Regions from separate parts of the Aeromicrobium duanguangcaii genome, predicted to be linked through region 2. Evidence: riboswitches for the same ligand, from Rfam matches in the RefSeq annotation. Region 2 holds a riboswitch; the other holds the start of a gene.
What was found. Region 2 has a riboswitch for S-adenosylmethionine ahead of thrC (threonine synthase). Riboswitches for the same ligand answer to the same signal wherever they lie in the genome.
Positions count from the first base shown of each region.

Region 1: another riboswitch for S-adenosylmethionine. It lies ahead of NP095_RS11410 (hypothetical protein); the one in region 2 lies ahead of thrC (threonine synthase).

Region 1 covers NZ_CP101990.1:2,296,723-2,302,143, reverse strand. The annotation lists gene NP095_RS11420 (ABC1 kinase family protein) at 1-1,299, opposite strand, end outside; gene NP095_RS11415 (hypothetical protein) at 1,541-1,828, shown strand; gene NP095_RS11410 (hypothetical protein) at 1,855-2,124, opposite strand; SAM riboswitch class IV at 2,152-2,266, opposite strand; gene NP095_RS11405 (heavy metal translocating P-type ATPase) at 2,411-4,348, shown strand; gene NP095_RS11400 (FAD-dependent oxidoreductase) at 4,390-5,421, shown strand, end outside.
Region 2 covers NZ_CP101990.1:2,661,241-2,666,661, reverse strand. The annotation lists gene NP095_RS13145 (LytR C-terminal domain-containing protein) at 1-203, shown strand, start outside; gene otsB (trehalose-phosphatase) at 231-1,004, shown strand; SAM riboswitch class I at 1,091-1,203, shown strand; gene thrC (threonine synthase) at 1,212-2,480, shown strand; gene NP095_RS13130 (MoaD/ThiS family protein) at 2,516-2,794, shown strand; gene NP095_RS13125 (cold-shock protein) at 2,904-3,107, shown strand; gene groL (chaperonin GroEL) at 3,213-4,853, shown strand; gene NP095_RS13115 (acyltransferase) at 5,210-5,421, shown strand, end outside.

The DNA of each region.
Region 1 (5,421 bases), 360 kb from region 2:
GCCGCCGGGCGACATCTTCAGGCCGGCGGCCGAGATGTTGGTCGCGTTCTCGCGGATGGCGTCGGTGGGCGAGAAGCCGGGATCCAGGTGCGAGGTGGCCTGGTCGAGGTTCAGCAGCGCCTTGCCCACCATCGACATCTCGGCCGGCGGGCGCAGCCCGTGCGCGCCGGAGACCCGGCTGAGATCGACCAGCACGGCGCCGACCGCGACGTCCGCGCCGCTGGCAATCGCCTCGGAGACCAGGTGGGCGACGTCGCTGCGGAACGGGCCGGCCTCGAACGAGTCGAGCGGATGGCCCATGGCGGCCAGGATCGACGAGGTCTCCTCGCCGTCCCCGTCGCTGATGGCCAGCAGCAGCTTGATGATGTCGTGCTGGATGCGTGGGGGGACCGAGGCCGTCATGCCGAGGTCGAGCAGGGCCAGGCGTCCGTCGGGGGTGAGCAGCAGGTTGCCCGGGTGCGGGTCGGCGTGCAGCACCCCGGCGTCGAGGATCATGTGCAGGTACGCGCTGAAGAGCTGCTCGACGATCGGGCGGGCGTCGACGTCGGTCAGTCCCAGCGGACCGATGTCGGTGACCTTGCGGCCCTCGACGAAGTCCATCGTCAGGATCTTCGAGGTCGTGTACGGCTCGACCGGCTGCGGCACGACGAGCAGGTCGTAGGGGGCGGTCAGCTCGCCGAAGGTGACCAGGTTGCGGGCCTCGCGGCGGTAGTCCAGCTCGCCGGCCAGCGAGCGGCGGAACTGGTCGAGCAGCTGGCCGAAGCCGAAGCTGCGCCCGATCTCGGTCCGGCGGTCGGCCAGGCGCGCCAGGCGACCCAGCACCTTCATGTCCTCGCGCACGAGCTCGCGGACGTGAGGTCGCTGCACCTTCACGACGACCTCGCGCCCGTTGCGCAGGACCGCGCGGTGGACCTGGCCGAGTGACGCCGCAGCGAGGGGCTTGACGTCGAAGTCGCTGAACCGCTCCTTGAGCGTGGCACCGAGCTCGGTCTCGACGACCTCGCGCACGATGTCGAAGTCGATCGGCTCGACCTCGTCCTGCAGCCGCTCCAGCGCGGTGGTGTACGACGCGGGCAGCAGGTCGAACCGCGTCGAGAGCAGCTGGCCGAGCTTGATGAAGGTCGGCCCCATCTTCTCGAGGTCGTCGGCGAAGGCCTGCGCGCGCTCGGCGTCGCCGAGCGGCGTCTCGTCGTCGATGTCGAACTCGTCGAGCTGGGTTCCGGACAGCAGGTCGGAGCGTCCGTAGCGGCGAACCAGGCGGGCCAACGCGACATAGCGGTTGTCGTGCAGATTCGTCATGGCGCAAGCATGCCGGTCCTGAGCCCCCGATGGGGTGTCCCGCGCGAACCCTGCTCGCCGGGACTCGGTGAACTCTGCCTCGCAATGGAAGGACCGACGTCACGAACCTCATCGGCAACCCTCGCAACGTCGAAGGGTCGAGCGCTGATCCCACGGCGTTTGACCTGTTGCGCCAGGCAGATGCGGGCGTACTGTCGAATGATCGGCTCGTCAATGCGACCTCTACCGATCGGAGTGCGTCATGGCCCTCTCACTGCATGTGCCTCATCTGCACGTCCCGCACGTCGGATCAGCGCAGGACCAAGCCCACCAGGAGAAGACCAAGCCGTCCAGGTTCGGCGGGATCATCCTCACCATCGCCATGCTCGTGGCCCTGGCCGCGTGGGTGACCTCGGTGATCGCGCTCATCAGTTTGGGCCCTGTCGAGTTCGGAGTGCAGCGCGCCTCCGTCGTCGGGTGGACGGCACTGGGGATCGTCTCCGCGATCAGCCTGTTCATGATGGGCGTGTGGAAGGTCCACCGGGCCTAGGCGTCCGCAGGCGCGGGTGCGGCTGATCATCCCATCCAGTCCCACTCGACCTGGAAGGTCGAGCCTCGGCCGAACCGCACGCCGACGACCTTCGGGTCGCAGCGGAGGCGGTCGTGCTCCCCCTTGCGCACGACGCCGCCCATGCGCAGCATCCGGATCAGCTCATTCCAGTGCCATCCGGAGTAGTTCTTCTCGACGAATTTCGCCGTGTAGCCCTTCCCGACGGCGATGAAGTGGGCGTGGCGAAGCAACTCGTTCAACTCGTCGCGGGTGCGGTGCTCGGTGAACTCGGCCATGGTGGCTCCTCTCTCGAGGGCACGGATGTGCCCGACTTGGTCGTCCCGGTCGGGACGGCCCTGGTCTTCTCCGGAGGGCACCGTGTCGGGCGACGCGGTTGCCGGCCACCTCTGTCCGGAGGCGTGGGTGGCTCTCTTGACCTCGGGTGGAACCTACGCAGGTGCGCCGACAGATATCCCTTCTGGAGCTGACCGGCGACCGCCGCGATGCGTGAATCGGCTGAAATGACGGCGTATTGTTGAAGGTTGGGTGTACCGATCCGCGTATGGGGGCGAGACGAGGAGCATGAGGACCTGGGAGCTGGCCAAGCTTCATCCGTGGGTGGTCGCCACCCTGGCGGCATTGGCAGGCACCCTGGCACTCGAACTCTCCGGAGCCCCTGACGCCGCCCAGTGGCTGGCCTCGGCCTTCGGCGCAGTCGTTCTCGTCAAAGTCTCGATCGGCATGGTCAAGGACCTGCTGCACGGGCACTGGGGCATCGACATCCTGGCCGTGACGGCCATCGCCTCGACCCTGCTCGTCGGGGAGTACCTCGCAGCGCTGGTCGTGTGCCTCATGCTCACCGGCGGCGAGGCACTCGAGGACTACGCGGCCGGGCGGGCGAAGCGGAGTCTGTCGGCTCTCCTGGAACGCGCGCCGCAGGTCGCCCACCTGCTGCTGCCCGACGGCACGACGCGCGACGTCGCGATGGAGAGCATCTCCGTCGGCGATCGGCTGCTGGTGCGGCCTGCCGAGGTGGTGCCCGTCGACGGCATCCTCTCCACCGACTCGGACGGGCGGGCGATCGAGGCCGGCTTCGACGAGTCGTCGCTGACCGGCGAGCCGCTTCCCGTCAGCCGGCGGACCGGCGACGAGATCCTCTCCGGCGTGCTCAACGGCCAACGCGCCGTGGTGCTGGAGGCGACGGCGACCGCCCAGGATTCGCAGTACTCGCGCATCCTCTCCCTGGTGCGGGAAGCCTCCGAGTCCCGCGCGCCGATGGTGCGTCTGGCCGACCGCTACGCCGTGCCGTTCACGATCGTCGCGTACCTGATCGGTGGCCTCGCATGGTGGCTCTCGGGCGACCCCGTCCGCTTCGCCGAGGTGCTCGTCGTCGCCACCCCGTGCCCGTTGCTGATCGCGGCGCCTGTCGCGTTCCTGGCGGGCATGTCCCGCGCCGCGAAGAACGGCGTCATCGTGAAGTCGGGCGGCACGATCGAGACCCTCGGCCGGGTCCGCACCGCCGCCTTCGACAAGACCGGCACCCTGACGTACGGGCGTCCCGAGTTGCTGGAGGTCCGGCCGGCGCGCGGAGCCGACGGGCAGCCGGTTCTCGACGAGGAGGAGCTGTTGCGGATCACCGGCTCCGCCGAGCAGTACTCGGGCCACGTGCTGGCCGAGTCCATCCGCAAGGCGGCCGAGGCACGCGGACTGCGCCTCGTCCCCGCCACCGAGGCCCGCGAGATCGCGACCCACGGGGTGACGGCGGTGCTGGAGGGCCGCGAGGTCGTCGTCGGCAAGGGCTCGTTCGTCCGCGACCACACGACCGGGTTCGAGGTCGCCGACCTCGAACCGGGGGAGTCCGCCGTCTACGTGGGCGTCGACGGTGTGTTCGCGGGCGTCCTGCTCATCTCCGACCGGCTCCGGGCCAACGCCCGGGCGACCCTCACCGAACTGGACCGCCTCGGGGTCCGCCAGCGGATGATCCTGACCGGCGACGCGATGCCCACGGCGTCCCACATCGCCGCCCAGGCCGGCGTCACCCGCGTCGAGGCCGAGCTGTTGCCCGAGGACAAGGTCCGCATCGTCCGCGATGCCGAGCCGGGCCCCGTGATGATGGTCGGCGACGGCATCAACGACGCGCCCGTCCTCGCGGTGGCCGACGTCGGTGTCGCGATGGGCGCCCGCGGCTCGACGGCCGCCTCGCAGTCCGCCGACGTGGTCATCGTCCGGGACGACATCTCCCGCGCGGCGGTCGCGGTGTCCGTCGGCCAGCGCACCCTGCGGGTCGCGAAGGAGTCGATCTGGGTCGGCATCGCGCTCTCGGTCGTGCTGATGCTCGTCGCCGCGTTCGGCGTCATCCCGGCGATCGTCGGCGCGCTGCTGCAGGAGGTCGTCGACCTGGTGGCCATCGCCAACGCGCTGCGGGCGACCCGGGCCGGGCGCGACGAGCTGCGCGACTTCGCGGCACTGCACGATCGCTCGGACGAGGCGCACGCGGAGGCGCGGGTCCCAGCCGCCTGAATGAGGCGCCGTGGTGACCGCGCTCACACTAGGTTGAGCGCGTGGAGGATCTCGGGCGCTGGGACGCCGACGTCGTGGTGGTCGGCAGTGGCTTCGGGGGAGCGGTCTCCGCGCTGCGGCTGAGGGAGGCCGGGCACTCGGTGCTGGTGCTCGAGAAGGGCCGCCGCCTCAGCGACGCCGCCCTGCTCGCCGCCCGGCGCGACCCGCGCGCCTACCTGTGGGCGCCACGCGCCGGCATGCGCGGGTTCTTCTGGCAACGGATCTTCCGCCACATGGCGATCATCGGCGGGTCCGGCGTCGGCGGTGGTTCGATCGTCTGGGCCGGCGTCCTGCTCGAGCCCGGCGACGAGTTCTACGAGGCCGTGCCGCTGACGGCGCTCGGGATCGACTGGAAGAACGAGCTCGCCCCCCACCTCGCCCGTGCCGCGCGGATGCTCGGCCGGGTCACCAACCCGCACCACGGCGAGATGGACGACCACCTCTATGCCGCGGCGAAGGCGGTCGGGGCCGAGGCGACGTTCGGGCCGGTGCCGTCGGCGATCTTCTTCGGCCGCCCCGGCGTGACCGAGCTCGACCCGTTCTTCGATGGCGAAGGCCCCGACCGGACGGGCTGCCGGCTCTGCGGCGAGTGCCTGCTCGGTTGCCCCTACGGCGCGAAGAACCAGCTGACCCTCAACTACCTCTTCCTGGCCGAGAAGCGTGGTGCGCAGGTGCGCCCCGAGACCGAGGTCGTCTCGGTGCGACCGGTCGACGGCGGGTACGAGATCGTGACGCGCCACCCGTGGGAGCGCGGTCGCGAGTCGACCGTCCGGGCCCGCCGGGTTGTCCTCGCCGCGGGCGTCCTGGGCACGGTCGAGCTGCTCCACCGCTGCCGCGAGACCGGCGCCCTGCCGCGGGTCTCGGACCAGTTGGGTCAGCACGTGCGGACGAACTCCGAGGCCCTCACCGCCGTCCTGCAACCGCGCGGCGACGACCTCTCGCGCGGGCCGACGATCTCGAGCGACTTCCACCCCGACGAGCGCACCCACACGACCCAGAACCGCTACATGGGCGGCTGGCACATGCGTGCTCAG
Region 2 (5,421 bases):
GCCAGGCGCGGGTCGCGGGCTGGAGCGTCGCGGCGGTCTCGGACTGGCGCGGCAGCGTGCCGCAGGACACCGTCTACTACCCGGCCGGGCGACAGGCCGAGGCCGCGCTGCTGGGCCAGGACCTCGGCATCGTCCGGCTCATGCCCGCCACCGCGAACATGTCGTCGTCGTCCCTCACCGTCGTGCTGGCCAGCCCCCGCTGAGCTTTCGTGCCGCGCCATAATGGAGACATGACCGACCCGGGGCAGATGCTGCTGGCCCTCGACTTCGACGGAACCCTCGCTCCCATCGTCGAGGACCCGGAGTCGGCGTACATCCATCCGACATCGCTCGCCGCGCTGCGTCGTCTCGGTCCCGTGCTGGGTGCGATCGTGATCATCACCGGCCGTCCGGTCGACCAGGTCCGTCGCCTGGGCCGGTTCGAGGAGGGCCCCGGTCTGGAGCATCTCGTCGTCTTCGGTCAGTACGGCGCCGAGCGCTGGGACGCGGCCACGGGCCAGGTCCGCCGGCCCACCCGCCCGCAGGGGGTCTCCGACCTCGCCGAGTGCCTGCCGGCGTGGCTCGAGGAGCACGGCGCCTCGCGCATCCGCGTCGAGGACAAGGGACTGGCCATCGCGCTGCACACGCGTGGGGTGGCGCCGGGCCTGCTCGACGAGCTGCGACCCCAGATCGAGGCGCTCGCCGAAGAGGTCGGCCTGCACGTCGAGCCGGGACGCCAGGTCATGGAGCTGCGCGCGTCGGGCTCGGACAAGGGCCAGGCGCTGCGCCACGCCATCGAGCCGACCCAGCCCCACGTCGTCATGTACGCGGGCGACGACCTCGGTGACCTCCCCGCGTTCGAGGAGGGACTCGCCCTGCGTGCCGACGGCGTCGACGTCACCTTGGTGTGCTCTGCCTCGGCCGAGCAGGACGCGCTGGTGCCGCTGGCGGACGTGGTCCTCGACGGCCCCGACGCCGTCGCGACGTGGCTGAGCGAGCTGGCCGACTCCCTCGTGCCGGTCTGATCCGCAGCCGCTCCTGCCGTACCGTCCGTCCGTCTCAACATCCGGACGGAGTAGACGTATCGTGAGACGCCGTCCTACGCTGAAGCCACTCATCCCGAGGGGCAGAGGGACACGGCCCGACGAAGCCCCAGCAACCAGCCGATCACCGGCCAGGTGCTAATTCCGTCCGCGGTCGAACTTCGGCCCGGAGAGATGAATGGAGCCTTCGTGAGCCTCACGACCCCGGACCAGACCCTCACCCTGCGCGACGGCGCCTTCGGCAGGGCCACCTGTCTGACGTGTCGCGAGTGCGGAGCCACGCGCGATCTCGGCCCGCACTACGCCTGTTACGAGTGCTTCGGACCCCTCGAGATCGGCTACGACTTCGGCACGGTCACCCGCGAGCAGATCGAGGCCGGGCCGGCGAACATCTGGCGCTACAAGGCGCTGCTGCCCGTCCCGGACGACATCGAGTCCAGCCCCAACCTCGAGCCCGGCTTCACCCGCCTGCTCGAGGCCCGCAACCTCGCCGCCGAGCTCGGTCTGACGAAGCTCTGGGTCAAGGACGACAGCACCAACCCGACGAACTCCTTCAAGGACCGCGTCGTGGCCTGTGCGCTCAGTGCCGCCCGCGAGTTCGGCAGCACGGTCTTCGCCTGTCCCTCCACCGGCAACCTGGCGAACGCCGTCGCCGCGGCCGGCGCGCGGGCCGGCATCCGCACGGTCGTGTTCATCCCGAGCGACCTCGAGACGCCCAAGCAGGTCAACTCCGCGATCTTCACGGACAACCTGGTGGCGGTCGACGGCACGTACGACGACGTCAACAAGCTCGCCAGCGAGATCGCCGGCGAGGATCCGGGCTGGGCGTTCGTCAACGTGAACGTCCGGCCGTTCTACGCCGAGGGCTCCAAGACGCTCGGCTACGAGATCGCAGAGCAGCTGGGCTGGCGGCTGCCGGACCAGGTGGTCATCCCGGTCGCCTCGGGCTCGCAGCTGACCAAGGTGCACAAGGCCTTCCGCGAGCTGGTCGAACTGGGCCTGGTCGAGGACAAGCCGTGCCGCATCTTCGGCGCGCAGGCGCAGGGCTGCAATCCCGTCGCGACCGCGTACAAGGACGGCGTGGACGCGATCCGCCCGGTCAAGCCCGACACCATCGCCAAGTCCCTCGCGATCGGCAATCCCGCCGACGGCGTCTACGTGCTCGACATCGCGCGTGCCACCGACGGCGCGGTCGAGGAGGTCGACGACGAGCAGATCCGCGACGCGATCGTCCTGCTGGCGCGCACGGAGGGCATCTTCACCGAGACCGCCGGCGGCACCACGGTGGCCGTGCTGAAGAAGCTCGTCGAGACCGGACAGCTCGACCCGACGCTCGAGACCGTCGTGATCAACACCGGTCACGGACTCAAGACGCTCGACGCCGTCGCCGGATCGGTCGGCCCACGCGCCACCATCGCCCCCACCTACGACGCCTTCACCGCGGCCGGCATCGCCTGATCCGCCCGACCCACCCCTTCTCGAGGAGCATCCCCATGGCCGTTTCCGTCCGCATCCCCACCATCTTGCGCAACTACACGAACGACGAGTCCCAGGTCAGCGCCGAGGGCGAGAACCTCAGCGCCGTGATCGAGTCGCTCGAGGCGTCCTACCCCGGGATCCGGGCCCGGATCGTCGACGAGGACGGCAAGCTGCGCCGCTTCGTGAACGTGTACGTGGCGGAGGAAGATGTCCGCTTCGCCGATGGTCTGGACACCCGCACGGTCGACGGCACGCAGATCTCGATCATCCCGGCGGTCGCCGGCGGCTGTTGAGCCACGGGCAGTAGGGCCGACGACCGGATCCGATTCACACTGCGGGGCTTGCTGGCGATACGCTTGAGTGGGTCCGGCCGCGGGCCTTTCGCGCAGAACAGGTGGTCACATGGTGCATGGCACCGTCAAGTGGTTCAACTCCGACAAGGGCTACGGCTTCATCGCCGTCGACGGCCAGGACGACGTGTTCGTCCACTGGTCGAAGATCGCGATCAACGGCTTCAAGACCCTCGAGGACGGTCAGACGGTCGAGTTGGAGGTCGTGGACGGTCCCAAGGGACGCGAGGCCGAGAACGTGCAGCCTCAGCACTGACGGGCTGGATCGCCCCCGGTGCGGGGTGGCTTGAGTTGTGGTGATTAGCACTCGTATAGTGAGAGTGCTAGATCCACTTCTACCCATTGTCGGAGACACGCACCCATGGCTAAGTCCATCGCATTCAACGAAGAAGCCCGGCGCGGGCTCGAGCGCGGCATGAACCAGCTCGCCGACGCCGTGAAGGTCACCCTCGGCCCGAAGGGCCGCAACGTCGTCCTCGAGAAGAAGTGGGGAGCCCCCACGATCACGAACGACGGCGTCTCCATCGCCAAGGAGATCGAGCTCGAGGACCCGTACGAGAAGATCGGCGCCGAGCTCGTCAAGGAAGTCGCCAAGAAGACCGACGACGTCGCCGGTGACGGCACCACGACCGCCACCGTCCTGGCTCAGGCGCTCGTCCGCGAGGGCCTGCGCAACGTCGCCGCCGGTGCCAACCCGATGGGCCTGAAGAAGGGCATCGAGACCGCCGTCGAGGCCATCAGCGCCCAGCTGCTCGACATGGCCAAGGACGTCGAGACCAAGGAGCAGATCGCCTCCACCGCGTCCATCTCGGCCGCTGACCCCACGGTCGGCGAGATCATCGCCGAGGCCATGGACAAGGTCGGCAAGGAAGGCGTCATCACGGTCGAGGAGTCGAACACGTTCGGCCTCGACCTCGAGCTGACCGAGGGCATGCGGTTCGACAAGGGTCACCTGTCGGGCTACTTCGTCACCGACCCCGAGCGCATGGAGACCGTGCTCGAGGATCCGTACATCCTCATCGTCAACAGCAAGATCAGCACCGTGAAGGACATGGTCCCGGTGCTGGAGAAGGTCATGCAGACCGGCAAGCCGCTGGCGATCATCGCCGAGGACGTCGAGGGCGAGGCCCTGGCCACGCTCATCGTCAACAAGCTCAAGGGCACGTTCAAGTCGGTCGCCATCAAGGCCCCCGGCTTCGGCGACCGCCGCAAGGCCATGCTCACCGACATCGCGATCCTCACCGGTGGCGAGGTCATCAGCGAGGAAGTCGGTCTCAAGCTCGAGAACGCCGACCTGACGCTGCTGGGCACCGCCCGCAAGGTCGTCACCACCAAGGACGAGACGACCATCGTCGAGGGTGGCGGCGACGAGGCCCAGATCCAGGGTCGCGTGGCCCAGATCAAGGCCGAGATCGAGAACAGCGACTCGGACTACGACCGCGAGAAGCTCCAGGAGCGCCTCGCCAAGCTGGCCGGCGGCGTGGCCGTCATCAAGGTCGGCGCGGCCACGGAGGTCGAGCTCAAGGAGCGCAAGCACCGCATCGAGGACGCCGTCCGCAACGCCAAGGCAGCCGTCGAGGAGGGCATCGTCGCCGGTGGCGGCGTCGCGCTCGTCCAGGCCAGCAAGGCCGTGTTCGAGAAGCTCGAGCTCACCGGTGACGAGGCCACCGGCGCCAACATCGTGCGCCTGGCCGTCTCGGCCCCGCTCAAGCAGATCGCGGTCAACGCCGGCCTCGAGGGCGGCGTCGTCGCGGAGAAGGTCGCCAACCTGGAGCCCGGCCTGGGCCTCAACGCGGCCACCGGCGAGTACGTCGACATGATCGCCTCGGGCATCATCGACCCGGCCAAGGTGACGCGCTCGGCGCTGCAGAACGCCGCGTCCATCGCCGCGCTGTTCCTCACGACCGAGGCCGTCGTGGCCGACAAGCCCGAGCCGGCCGCTGCCGGTGGCGGCGCGCCGGACATGGGCGACATGGGTGGCATGGGCGGCATGGGCTTCTGATCCCACCGCTTCATCACACGGAACCCCGGCACCTCGGTGCCGGGGTTCCGTGCGTTCAGCGCAGGCTGGTCGAGCCCTGCTCGGCCTGGACCGGCGCGGTGGCGAAGGCGATGGCTGCCACCACCACGGGGATCGCGATGCCGACCGTCGCCAGCAGGGCCCAGGGGACGGCCACGGAGGGCTCGCCGTAGGTGGTCGAGCCAGCGCACGAGCGCCTCGGTGTCGAAGATGCGGCGTTCGAACTCCGAGCGCAGCTCGGCGCCGTAGTGCGGCGCCGCGGCGCGATCACGCCCGAGATGTCCTCGGCGCGCGCCCCAGTGCTCCCGGATGTGCGGGTGGCGCGGGAGGATAGGCCCGTGACGACGTGGCAGCAGCTGACCCGCACCGACGATCCCTTGACCGACGAGCACCGCGCGCGATTGGTCGCCGCGGGCGTCGAGCCGGATCGGCTGGAGGCGGTCGAGTGGCGGCGGATGGACGGGCCGCTGCCCTCCTGGTGGAACGACCTCGGCAATGCGCTCTACGCGGCCGAGGGGGCCCGCCTGCCCGATCACGTGGTCGAGGCGCT